DNA from 2 places in the Massilia oculi genome. Region 2 is predicted to be linked to the other one. Evidence: predicted binding sites of a transcription regulator. Region 2 holds the regulator's gene; the other holds the start of a gene.
The links. Region 2 encodes FliA, which starts transcription of late flagellar genes. Its sites were predicted from a motif close to CTAAAGTTTNNNNNNNNNNNGCCGNTA; they were not measured.
Positions count from the first base shown of each region.

Region 1: DIR46_RS06280 (flagellar protein FliT) is a predicted target of FliA. The motif match lies at 2,360-2,386, and genes of this name have one in related genera.

Region 1 is NZ_CP029343.1:1,354,759-1,361,303, forward strand. It holds gene DIR46_RS06260 (CsbD family protein) at 1-21, opposite strand, end outside; gene DIR46_RS06265 (AI-2E family transporter) at 205-1,296, shown strand; gene DIR46_RS06270 (CsbD family protein) at 1,406-1,582, opposite strand; gene DIR46_RS06275 (class I SAM-dependent methyltransferase) at 1,655-2,299, opposite strand; gene DIR46_RS06280 (flagellar protein FliT) at 2,439-2,720, shown strand; gene DIR46_RS06285 (IS1595 family transposase) at 2,831-3,799, opposite strand; gene DIR46_RS06290 (FimV/HubP-related protein) at 4,155-5,255, opposite strand; gene fumC (class II fumarate hydratase) at 5,344-6,545, shown strand, end outside.
Region 2 is NZ_CP029343.1:4,244,666-4,251,210, forward strand. It holds gene flhA (flagellar biosynthesis protein FlhA) at 1-812, shown strand, start outside; gene DIR46_RS19160 (fasciclin domain-containing protein) at 877-1,827, opposite strand; gene flhF (flagellar biosynthesis GTPase FlhF) at 2,453-3,844, shown strand; gene DIR46_RS19170 (MinD/ParA family ATP-binding protein) at 3,837-4,658, shown strand; gene DIR46_RS19175 (RNA polymerase sigma factor FliA) at 4,705-5,433, shown strand; gene DIR46_RS19180 (flagellar motor protein) at 5,415-6,158, shown strand; gene motD (flagellar motor protein MotD) at 6,174-6,545, shown strand, end outside.

The DNA of each region.
Region 1 (6,545 bases), 2.9 Mb from region 2:
TTCGACTTGGTCCTTGTTCATGGTGTTCTCCTTGAGTAATGCATGCCTGGATGGCCATGCGATGGGTACAGAATAGTCCATCCGCACCTGCTCATCTGTTAGCGCACGCACACAGCGATCCGTCCCCACCCGCGCGACATTTTTGTAGCTCAAATGCTAATCTTTTCTTGCAACGCGGCCCGCCGCTCAAGAAGAGAATTCTCCATGAATAACAACAATACCGACGCCGTCCCGGCAACCCACGAAGCTCCGCAGGCCCAGCGCCGCCTGGCGCGCCGCGTGACCCTCGTCAATGGCATCGCCGTGCTGTTCATCCTCGGCCTGGCCGCCGTCGTGCTCGCGGCCGATGCGCTGCTGCTGGTGTTTGCCTGCATCCTGTTCGCCATCTTGCTCTATAAATTGAGCGAGATCATGCACCGGCGCTTCCACATGCGGCGCAAGCTCGCGCTCGGCATCGTCGTGCTGCTGCTCGGCGCCATCATCGGCCTGGGCGGCTGGGCCATGGCGCCGCAGATTTCCGAGCAGTCGACCCAGCTGGCGGAGGAAATCCCGGCCGCCATCGAGCGTCTGCAGGGCGAAGTCGCACAGCATCCGCTGCTCAAGCGTGTGGTGGACGAGCTGCCGCCGCCGGAAGACATCGTCAAGCAAATGAGTTCGCTGGTACCGAACGCCGGCCTGTTCTTCTCGGGCGTCCTGGGCGCCCTCGGCAACGTCGTCATCATCATCTTCGTCGGCATCTATTTCGCCGCCACGCCGGGCGTCTATACCGGCGGCTTCATCCGCCTGATCCCGCAACACAAGCGCGGCCGCGCACGCGAGGTCATCGACGAGATGAGCGATTCGCTCGCCAGCTGGCTGCTCGGCAAGGCGCTGTCGATGCTGATCGTGGGCACCACCACCGCGATCGGGCTGTCCCTGCTGGGCGTACCGCTGGCGCTGATCCTGGGCATCATCGCCGGTCTGCTCGACTTCATTCCCTACCTCGGCCCGATCATGGCCGGCATCCCGGCCGTGCTGCTGGCGCTGTCGATCAGCCCGGAAATGGCGATGTATGCACTGTTGCTGTTCGCGGCGATCAATATGCTCGAAGGTTATGTGCTGCAGCCGATGATCGAAGCCAAGGCGATCGAATTGCCGCCCGCGCTAGTGATCGTGATGCAACTGATCTTTGGCACCCTGTTCGGCTTCGCCGGCGTGGCGCTGGCCACGCCCCTGGCCGCCGTGCTGGCGGTACTGGTCAGGATGCTCTATATAGAAGACGTGCTGGGGGACAGACCGGCGAAAGGGGCAAGCTAGCGCCGGCGCGCCGCATTGACGGCGCGGCGCGCCACGGCATCGCTGAAACCGTGGGCGCCAACGACAAAGCCGCGCGATTGCGCGGCTTTGTCATGGTGCAGAAGGCAGATCAGCGATTGCCTTTGGCGATTTCCTTCACGTCGCCGATCTTCTTCTGGGCCTTGCCCTCGGCCTGGTTCGACAGGCCTTCGCTCTGCTGCTGGCGGCTGCCGACGGCTTCGCCGACCTTCTGCTGCACCTTGCCGCCGACTTCCTTCGCCTTGCCCTTGACTTGATCCTTGTTCATTGCAGTCTCCTTGCCTGGTCCGTGGATGAGCCTTAAGAATAGGAGTAACTTCCAGGCAGTTCTGTTCGTCGCTTAACAAACAGGCTTACGCCAGACGCTGGCCAGCCACGGTTGCTGGTCGCGAGGGAAGCCGGGCGGCCGGTAGTAATGATGCAGGGCCGTGAAGCCGGCCGCGAGCAGATAGCGTTCCCAGGTGGCGTAGTCGTAATAACTGCCATAGCGCGGGCCGTTCCAGCCTTCCCGGTTGTCGCCGCGCGGATTCGAACTGAACAGCACCCCGCCCGGCTTGAGCGCGGCGTGCAGATGCACCAGCACCTGCGGCAAGGCGGCGCTCGGTACATGGAACAACACGGCATTGGCAAAGATGCCGTCAAAGGTCGCTTGAGGCAGATCAAGGTGCAGGAAATCCTGGCGCCATACCTCGCAGCCACTGTAGTCGCGCGCCATGGCCACGAAGCGCTCGCTGCCGTCGACGCCGATGGCGCGGTGGCCGAGCGCACTGAAGGTCTTGAGGTCGCGCCCCGGTCCGCAGCCCAGGTCGAGAATGGTGTAAGGCGCCGGCGCCTCGATTGCATCCAGCAGGGCGGCGATGTTCTGGCTGACGTCGTGGTCGATCGTGCCGGCGAAGAAGGAGTCGGCATTGCGCTCGTAATGCGCGAGCGTCCGGCGGGCGATGTCGTCGTGCGCCTCGTGACTGTGATTGTTCTGATGATCCATGTCGACAGTATGCCAGCTGGCGGCCCCGGGAAAAAAATTCAAAAAAAATTCAAAAAAACCCTAAAGTTCCCAAAATCCCTGCCGTAAAAGAACCAGACAACCGGCAATCCGGCCGGAGTTTCATTGTTTTGGTGGCAACATGAACGCAAACGAAGTCCTCGCGATGTACGAAAACCTGGCTGGCCTGACCCGTCAGATGTCGCAAGCCGCCAAGGCCGGAGACTGGAACGAGTTTGCCAACCTGAACGTGGAAGCCAAGGTCGAAGCGCGCAGCGCCGCCGCCGGCATGCCGGCCCTGGAGGGCGCCCAGCGCCTGCGCAAGATCGACCTGCTCAAGCAGCTGATGGCCAACGACCGCGCGATCCGCGACGTGACCGAGCCGTTCGATGGCCAGCTGGACCGCGCGCTGCAGGCGCACTGATTCCTGGCGAATACTGAACCAAGGCACCTGCGGGTGCCTTTTTTGTTGCAGGAATAAAGACCGACTGCGGCGCGAGGGAGCGAAGCGCCAAAGAAAAGGCGCTGTCATCGTTATCTGTTGATGACCTTGAATGCGATACGCAGCAATTGCTCGACGGAAGTGACCCTCCCACCATCGATCGCCCAATGCCAGCCAAGGTAGTTGGGTAGCCAGCGCGACGCCACGCCATGGAAGCGCGCCAGCCATTCCTTGAAGCGCCGATGATAAGCGTTCACATGTTGAACATGGATCGCGCCCTCGACGCCGCTGCGCACCCGCTCGCCGGCGCTGAGATTGACGGCCTGGTGCGCAATGCCATGGACTTGGGCGAAGGCGCGGTAGGCGGCGTTGGCGTCGGTGACCAGCAGCGCTTGCGAATCGAGTTTCGGCAGCAGGTGCTTGATCAGTTGGGTCACTTTCAAGGCGCCGCGGCCGGTGACGGCATCAATGGTCTGTCCACTGCGGTCGCGCGCCACCAGGATGCAGTCGAGGTGACGTGAAATGCCGCGCAAGGCGGCCCTGCCACCGCGTTTGCGCGGAGGGCGATGGAGCTTGCGCGCCCCCTTCTGCGATTCGAGCAGGAACATCTCGTCGGCCTCGACGATGCCGGCCAGGCGCTCGGGCCGGTCGTCCTTGACCCGGTCGAGGAAGCGGTGGCGCCAGCGAAACGTCGTGTTCGGGTGCACGCCTACCCGCTTGGCCGCAGAGCGGACCGTGCGGGAATCGAGCATCGTGTCCAGGTAATCGAGCCACTTGTCCTTGTGCCTCAGCCGCGCCAGCGGCGTGCCGGTCAGGTCGTTGAAGGTACGGCCGCATGCGCGGCAGCGAAAGCGTTGCAAGTCGTTGGCCTGGCCATGGTGGTGACAACGCTCGCAGCCGCAGTCGGGGCAGCAGCGCTCCTTTGACCGGATCTCGCCGATGAGGGCGATCACTCGGTCGAGCCCGGCTGCCGGATGCAGGACGGCGAGCACCTGCTGCCGCTGCCACTGGTTCAGCAGCGGCAGCCCGTTGAACAGCTTCGCAAACTCCGGCGCTTTCATTGCGCGCTCCCGATCGATGACGACCGGGGTTGGACCGCGGGTCAGCTCAGCAGTTCAATGCTCATCCATATCTAACGGGTACAGCGCCAAAAAAAAGCGCCCATCGGGCGCCTTGGATGCCATCGAGCCAGGGGCTCGACCGCGAATCGGGTGGAGGACGAACCCCAGCTATCTGCTGGCGTCGCCTCTTGCCGGTTGCTCCCGGCGCCCACCGCCGCTGCAGGCAAGTGGACTGCTTCCGGTCACAGGCGTTTCATCAACGGTCGTCTGTTGTCGCGCCACGCTATCGGTGGTGGCTGCGCAGACCCTGTGCCGTCTGTGACCTCGTCGATCACAAGTCCAGTATAACGCAAAATCAAACTTGTGTAGACATTTCCTGTTCAGTCTCGTCCAGCTTCGGCTCGACCGGCTCCTGGCTCGCTTTCTTGCGCGCGAAACGCTGGCGCAGGCGGGTCATCAAGGGCATACCCGGCATGGGCTGGATCCGCCCTGCCCGCTTGCGACGCCGCACCATCAGGATCGCAGCGACGGCCAGCGCCAGCACGGCGCCAAGGCCGCCGGCGATCCAGTCCCAGGGCGTCGGCGCCTCCGGCTCGGGCGCCGGACGCCGCCGCGCCGGATGCGGCTTGTTCGGGTCGAGCGGCCGCGGCTTGCTGACGGCCGCCGGGCTGGCGCCCAGCGCCACCTGCAATACCTTCACCTTGTCTTCCAGCTGGCCGATCTGCTCGCGCAACTGCGCATTCTTGTAGTCCAGCGCGGCGCACACGGTCGAGCGGTCGACGTCGGGCGCGGGCGCGCAAGCGGCCGGCGCCGCCGGGGCGGCCAGTGGCAGGGGCAGCGCCCTGGGGGCCGGCTTCGGCTCGGCTGCCGGTGCCGGCTGGGCTTCCTGTTTCGGTTCCGGTCTGGATTCCGGTTCCGGCCTCGGCGCGATCTTCGCAACGACCGGCTTGGGCGGTGGAGGCGGACGCGGCTTGGGCGGCGGCTTGGCCACGACGGGCGCGGGCGCCGCCGTGTCGGCCACGACCGGCGCCGGCATCCTGACCGGCGCCGGCGGTGGCGGCGGATTCGGATCCGGCGCCATCGACAAGGTCACCAGGCGCACGTCGCGCTGGCCGCCATCGGTCAGTTCCAGGTACAGGTGCAGCCGGTTTGATTCAACCGGGGCCAGCGACGTCACTTGCAGGAACTGGCGGCCCTCGCGCTGCGTCACAGTCATGGCCAGGGTCGACAGCACGTGCGGCATGCCGATATTGGCGCCGCGGTAGACGTTCGGATGCGCCAGGCGCGCCTGCACGGGGGTGGCCGGGGCGTCGAGCATGGTCAGCTCGATATCGGCCACCAGGCGCTGGCCGATATACGAACGCACCTGCGCTTCGCCCAGTTCGGCCGCGCCGGCCGCGCCGGCCGCGCCAGAGAGTAGCGCGCAAGTGATGATCAGGGGGAGGCGGCTAGCCATAAGGAATAACAAGAGAGAGGCCCAAGCGTAATTAACGGACATTGCGATAAACTCTTTAATCCCAGCCCCTTGCATAACAGGAATGTCTATGGAAAACAGGATTGAGAAGGACAGCTTTGGCCCGATCGAGGTGCCAGCCGATCGCCTATGGGGCGCGCAGACCCAGCGCTCGCTGCACCACTTCCACATCTCGACCGAACGCATGGCGCCCGAGCTGGTCGCGGCGCTGGCCCAGGTCAAGCGCGCGGCGGCGGCGGTCAACCGCTCGCTCGGCAAGCTCCCCGGCGACAAGGCCGACGCCATCATCCGCGCTGCGGACGAGGTGCTCGAGGGCCGCCACCCGGCCGAGTTCCCGCTCGCCGTCTGGCAGACGGGCTCCGGCACCCAGAGCAATATGAACATGAACGAAGTGCTGGCCAACCGCGGCTCCGAGCTGCTGGGCGGCGAGCGCGGCGAAGGCCGCCTGCTGCACCCGAACGACCACGTCAACATGGGCCAGTCGTCGAACGACATCTTCCCGACCGCCATGCACGTGGCCTCCGCCTGGGCGCTGGCCAAGGAAGTCCTGCCGGCGCTGGCCCAGCTGCGCGGCACCCTGCTGCGCAAGTCGCGCGACTTCGAGCCGATCGTCAAGATCGGCCGCACCCACCTGCAGGACGCGACGCCGCTGACCCTGGGCCAGGAATTCTCCGGCTACGTGGCCCAGCTCGAATATGCCGAGCAGCAGCTCAAGTCCGCCCTGCCCGGCCTGCTGCTGCTGGCCGCCGGCGGCACCGCCGTCGGCACCGGCCTGAACGCCCACCCCGAATTCGCCCCGCGCATCGCGGCCGAGCTCGGCTCGCGCACCGGCCTGTCGTTCAAGACCGCGCCGAACAAGTTCATGGCCCTGGCCGCCCACGACGCGATGGTGGCCGCCCACGGCGCCTTCAAGACCCTGGCCACGGCCCTCATGAAGATCGCCAACGACGTGCGCTGGATGGCGTCCGGCCCCCGCTCGGGCCTGGGCGAGATCACCATCCCCGAGAACGAGCCGGGCAGCTCGATCATGCCGGGCAAGGTCAACCCGACCCAGTGCGAGGCGCTCACCATGCTGTGCTGCCAGGTGTTCGGCAACGACGTCGCCATCACGGTCGGCGGCTCCCAGGGCAATTTCGAGCTCAATGTGTTCAAGCCCATGATCGTGCACAACTTCCTGCAAAGCGCGCGCCTGCTGGCCGACGGCATGCGCTCCTTCGACGAGCATTGTGCCCAGGGAATCGAGCCGAATCGCGCCCGCATCGGCGAGCTGAT
Region 2 (6,545 bases):
TGGGCAGCGGCGAAGCGCTGAACGGCCAGTTCCTGGCGATCAATCCGGGCATGGCCAGCGGCACCCTGCCGGGCCTGGTGACCACCGATCCGGCCTTCGGCCTGCCGGCCACCTGGATCGAAGCCAACCTGCGCGACGAAGCGCAGAGCATGGGCTACACCGTGGTCGACGCCGGCACCGTCGTGGCGACCCACCTGAACCACCTGATCACGATGCACGCCTCGGAACTGCTGGGCCGCATGGAAGTGCAGGCGCTGCTGGACCACCTGGGCAAGGAAACGCCGAAGCTGGTCGAAGACCTGGTGCCGAAAGTCGTCTCGCTGTCGACCCTGCAGAAAGTGCTGCAGAACCTGCTGGTCGAGGGTGTGCACATCCGCGATATGCGCTCGATCATCGAGGCGCTGTCGGAGCACGCGAACATGACGCAGGACCCGTCGGAACTGACCGCCGTGGTGCGTGTGGCCCTGGGCCGCGCCATCGTCCAGCAGCTGTTCCCCGGCGAAAACGAGTTGTCGGTGATGACGCTGGACAACCGCCTCGAGCGTCTGCTGATGCAGGCGATGGGCGCCGGCGGCGACGGCACCGGCATCGAGCCGGGCCTGGCCGACACCATTGCCCAGCAGGCGGCCAACTCGGCCAACCAGCAGGAGCAGATGGGCCACACGCCGGTGCTGCTGGTGCCGGCCCCGCTGCGCGTGCTGCTGTCGCGCTTCCTGCGCCGCGCCGTGCCGCAACTGAAGGTGCTGTCGCATGCGGAAGTGCCGGAGACCAAGACGATTCGGGTGACCAGCCTGGTGGGCGTGCCGATGTAAGCCAGGCCCCCGGCCGCCCCCGCGCGCGGCCGGCGTACGCCAGCCGCGCCGGGTCGCACGGTCGTCACAGCGCCGGGATCAGCACCTTGTCGATCACGTGGATCACGCCATTGCTGGCGCGGACATCGACCGCCACGATCTTCGCGGGGTTGGCCGTCGTGTCGCGGATCGTGGGGGGCGTGCCCGACGCGATCGTGATGGACTGGCCGGCGACGGTGGCAACCGGGGCGCCGAAGGGGATCTGGGTCGAGAGCACCTGGCTGCCGATGACATGGTAGGTCAGCACCGTCCGCAGCTGCGGCGTCGTCAGGTTTTGCGGGGCCGCGGCAAAAGCGGCGTTGGTCGGCGCAAAGACCGTGAACGGACCGGCTCCCGCCAGCGTGCCCTGCAGGTCGGCGGCGACCACGGCGCGTACCAGCGAATCGAACTGTGGATTGGCCTGGGCCATCTGGACCACGTTCAGCACGCCGGGCGGCACCAGCACCTTGTCGACCGCATGGATGACGCCGTTGCTGGCCGGGACGTCCGGCGTGACCACGTTCGCGGTCGTCAGCACCGCGTCGGTGATCTTGACACCGCCCGTGAAGTCCAGGCGCAGGGTGGCGGGTGCGTTGGCGTACGCATAGGCCGTCGCTTGGGAGGAGCCTCCGGCGCTGAGGTCGGCGGCGGTCTTCCTGCTTCCGAGGACATGGTAAGTCAGGATGCTGCGCAATGCGCTCGCTGGCAGTGCGTTGACCATGGCGGTGGCGTCCGTGAACCCGAGGCGGGTGGCCAGGGCGGCGAATGCCTGGTCGGTTGGCGCGAAGACGGTCAACTGCGCGCCCGGATCGGTCAGCGTGGTGCCGATGCCCGCCTTGGCCACGGCCGCCGACAGTGCGGTGAATCCTCGCGCGTTCGCCACTTCAGCCAGATTGCCCATGACTTGTTGCGGGTCGTCATCGTCGCTGCCGCAACCGGCCAGCCCCGCCAGCGCAACGCACACCAGACCAGCCTTCAGAAAATTCCTGACATCCATTTTGTTTCTCCTAAGGTCAACATACGTGTCGTCAATTGAACCGATAATGAACCATGATGGAATGGCGGATGCATCATGGTGACCCGCGCTGATCCTTACCGGTACCCGCCACAGACTGTATTCCCAATCAGGAAAATGACAAGATCGTCCGATTGGAAGCCGGTTCAATGTCGATTCAACCATTGAAGCGAGGCTTGTCCGCATGGCGGTCCGCAACGGCGGGCGGAGCACCGGACACGCGCGTCAACCGATGGCGTGACGGCGGCGGCGACATGCGCGCGTGAATCGCCAGTCCCGGACGCCGGGGCGTGACGCATGGCCTTGTCGACGGCATTGCAACCGTCGAACCGGTCTGACCATGATGGTTTCGCCCGCCATCGACAGGCGCTCCGCCCAACTGCTTGGACCTTCCCGCGAGGGAAAAGATCGCTCAGCAGCCGCCACTGTGACGCGAATCCTGGCCTGCCACCCCGGCATCGTCTATCGTTTTTACCGATTCAACTGAAATAGACCATTTTCCCCATCCTTTTCCCCTGATGGTTTCCTGAGGGCATCGTCAATAATGCTTCCTATCGACAGGCATCGTGCCCGTCATGCAGAACCAGATTGAAGCGCGGAGAACCAGATGAAGGTTAAGAAATTTACGGCAGCAACTTCCCGAGATGCATTGCGCAAAGTGCGCGAAGCCCTGGGGCCGGATGCCGTCATCCTCTCCAACCGTCCGGTGGACGGCCAGGTCGAGATCCTCGCGCTGGACAACGACGACGTGGCCTCGCTGGCCGCGCCGGCCGTTGACTCGGAAATGGCCCAGCCGAAGCCCAACCTGCAGCTGCAGCATCTGGAAGACCTCGCGCCCGCACCGGCCCCCGCCGCCGCCCCGGCCTTCCTGTCGCGCCGCCTGCAGGACAGCGCCCCGGCCGCGCCAAGCGCGCCGATGGCGCCAGCCTACGCCGAGCCAGCCCCGACCTACGCCGAACGCCGCGCCCCGGCCGCGGAGCCGGCCATCGACATGAGCGCCATGACCTCGATGATGAGCGCCGCGATCGCCCAGGCCAAGGAATCGGCCGCCGCCGAAATGAACGGCATGATGAGCGAGATCCGCGCCATGCGCGGCCTGATGGAAACCCAGTTGGCCGAACTGTCGTGGAACGCCACCGCCCAGCGCGAGCCGCACAAGGCGACCGTGCTGCGCGAGATGCTGGCCGCCGGTTTCTCGGCCACCCTGGCGCGCTTCCTGATTGAAAAAATGCCGGCAACCAAGGATGCCGCGGAAGCGATGCGCTGGGTCAAGAGCGTGCTGGCCCGTAACCTGACCACCATCGGCAACGAAGACGCGCTGCTGGAGCAGGGCGGCGTGTACGCCCTGGTCGGCCCGACCGGCGTCGGCAAGACCACCACCACCGCCAAGCTGGCCGCGCGCTGCGTGATGCGCCACGGCCCGGACAAGCTGGCCCTGATCACCACCGATGCCTACCGTATCGGCGGCCACGAACAATTGCGCATCTACGGCAAGATCCTGGGCGTGATGGTGCACTCGGTGAAGGACGAAGCCGACCTGCGCATCGCCCTGAAGGAACTGCGCAACAAGCACACCGTGCTGATCGACACCATCGGCATGTCGCAGCGCGACCACATGGTGGCCGAGCAGGTCGCCATGCTGTCCGGCTCGGGCGCCGACGTGAAGCGCCTGCTGTGCCTGAACTCGACCTCGACGGGCGAGACGCTGAACGAAGTGGTGCGCGCCTACCAAGGCAGCGGCCTGCACGGCGCCATCATGACCAAGATGGACGAAGCCGCATCGATCGGCGGCGTGCTCGACGTCGTGATCCGCCAGAAGCTGAACCTGCACTACATCTCGAACGGCCAGCGCGTGCCGGAAGACCTGCACGTGGCCGACCGCGCCCTGCTGGTCGACCGCGCCTTCCGCAACCGCGGCAATGCAACTGCCGACGCAGACATGCCGCTGATGATGGCCGCTGCACAAACCGCTGGCGCGCGCGAGGTGAACCTTGGCTAGTTTCGATTTCGACCAGGCCGAAGGCCTGCGTCGCATGCTGCAGGGCCCGCGTCCGCGCGTGGTCACCTTCCTCTCGGCCACGCCTGAAGACGACAAGGGCGCCATGCTGGTCAACCTGGGCGCCTCGCTGGCCCAGACCGGCAACGACGTGCTGATCGTCGATGCCTGCGAAGTGGAATACGGCGTCGCGCGCCGGCTCGGCATGAACCGCAGCGCCTCGCTGCTGCAGGTGGCGCGCCAGGAAAGCGCATTGAACCAGGTGATCCGCCCGGCGCCGCAAGGCTTCTCGGTGGTGCCGATGGGCGCTCCCGCGACGGCGGCCGAGGCGCGCCGCCTGGGCAATACCTTCGACGTGCTGGCGCTGCAATCCGGCATCGTGATCGTCGACGCCGAGCTCGGCCCGGACGGCGATTTCCCGCTGGCTTCGATGAGCGATTCCGAGATCGTGGTCCAGGTGTCCACCAGCGCGGCGTCGATCACGAATGCCTACTCGCTGGTCAAGCGGCTGTCGCAGCAACTGGGCCGGCGCCCGTTCGGCATCCTTGTTACCGGTGCGACAGAGGCTGAGGCCAAGGTGGTATACGATAATATGTCAGCAGCAGCAACACGTTACCTTGCCGTCAAGCTCAGTTTCATGGGCTCGGTACCGGCCGACGAGTACTTGCACCGGGCCGCGCGCCTGGGCCGGGCCGTGGTCGACGCCTTCCCGCTGGCCGGCGCGTCGGTGGCGTTTCGCCAGCTGGCAGGCAAGTTCGCGCTGCACGCCATGCCGCAGTTCGGCAGGCAGGGGAGCGCGGCCCACTTTGGTTCGTAATCGACATCGGCAATAGCACACACGTAGAGAGAAGACTGACACCAGCATGTACACGGTCAAAGGGAAAGCGGACAAGAATTCTTTGCTGACGGAGCATATGCCGTTGGTAAAGCGCCTTGCCCACCACATGAAGGCCAAGCTGCCGCCTTCGGTGGAAGTGGATGACCTGGTACAAGCCGGCATGATCGGCCTGCTGGATGCCATCAACCGCTACGAAGACAACCACGGCGCCCAGTTCGAGACCTATGCGGTGCTGCGCATCCGCGGCGCCATGCTCGACGAGCTGCGCAGCAGCGACTGGATGCCGCGCAGTACGCGCCAGAACATGCGCAAGGTCGAGAGCGCGATGCACGAGCTGCAGCAGCGCCTGGGCCGGCCGCCGAGCGAATCCGAGGTGGCCAAGTCGCTCAAGCTCTCGCTCGAGGATTACCAGGACATGCTGGCCGACTCGGGCGGCCACCAGCTGCTCTATTACGAAGATTTTCATGACGACGACGGCGACGGCAACTTCCTCGACCGCTACGCGGTGGACGACAGCGACCCCTTGCGCGGCCTGATGGAAACCGATTTCCGCCACGCGGTGATCGAGGCCATCGACAACCTGCCGCCGCGCGAGAAGCTCTTGATGGGCTTGTATTACGAAGAGGAGCTGAACCTGAAGGAAATCGGCGCCGTCATGGGCGTCAGTGAATCGCGGGTGTCGCAGCTGCACACCCAGGCCGTCGCGCGCCTGCGCACCACCTTGCGAGAGCATATATGGACTGGGCCAGCGTAGGCGGCCTGGTGCTGGCGATCGCCGGCATCTTCCTCGGCTACACGCTCGACGGCGGCAGGTTTGCATCGCTGATGCAGCCGGCCGCCTTCGCCATCGTCGTCGTCGGCACCTTCGGCGCCGTGCTGCTGCAGAGCGAGCCGCGCACCTTCCTGCGCGGCCTCGGCATGCTGCGCTGGGTCTTCGTGCCGCCCAAGAACGGGCGCCAGAAGCTGTCGCGCGACATCACTCTGTGGAGCCAGACGGCGCGTCGCGACGGCCTGCTGTCGCTGGAACAATACATGAACAAGGCCGACCCGTTCGTGGCCAAGGGCCTGCGCCTGGTGGTGGACGGCATCGCGCCGGACAAGCTGCGCAGTTTGCTGGAACACGAGATCAACGGCTATGAATTCGCCCAGCGACAGGCGGCGCGCATCTGGGAATCGGCGGCCGGCTACGCGCCGACGATCGGCATCCTGGGCGCCGTGCTGGGCCTGATCCATGTGATGGAAAACCTGTCCGACCCGGCGCGCCTGGGTTCCGGCATCGCGGTCGCTTTCGTGTCGACCGTGTACGGCGTCGGCCTGGCCAACCTGTTCTTCTACCCGGTCGGCAACAAGCTCAAGGCGATCGTCAACGACCGGGTCTCGCAGTACGAGATCCTGGCCGAAGTCTTCGCCGACCTGGCCAGCGGCGACCACGGCCGCGTGGTCGACGAACGCGTCGCCAGCCTGCTGGCGCGCCACTGACGGGGGACCCAGGTCATGGCCCGCAAGCGCTACGACGACGACGTCCCGCAGGAACACCACGAGCGCTGGCTGATCTCCTACGCCGACCTGATCACCTTGCTGTTCGCCTTCTTCGTGGTGATGTACGCGATCTCGATCGTCAACGAGGGCAAGTACCAGGTGCTGTCGGACGCCCTGGGGGACGCCTTCGGCGGACGCGGCGCGGCGACCCAGGTGAATACCAACGTCGAGCCGGTGCTGCCGCTGTCGCACATCATCAACCGCAAGCGCAACGAGGCCGCCCGCCGCGAGCAGGAGCGCATGGGCGTGATGGCGCGCGAGCTGTCGGCGACCCTGCTGCCGCTGGTGAAATCGGGCCAGGTGCGGGTGACCCAGAATGCGCGCGGC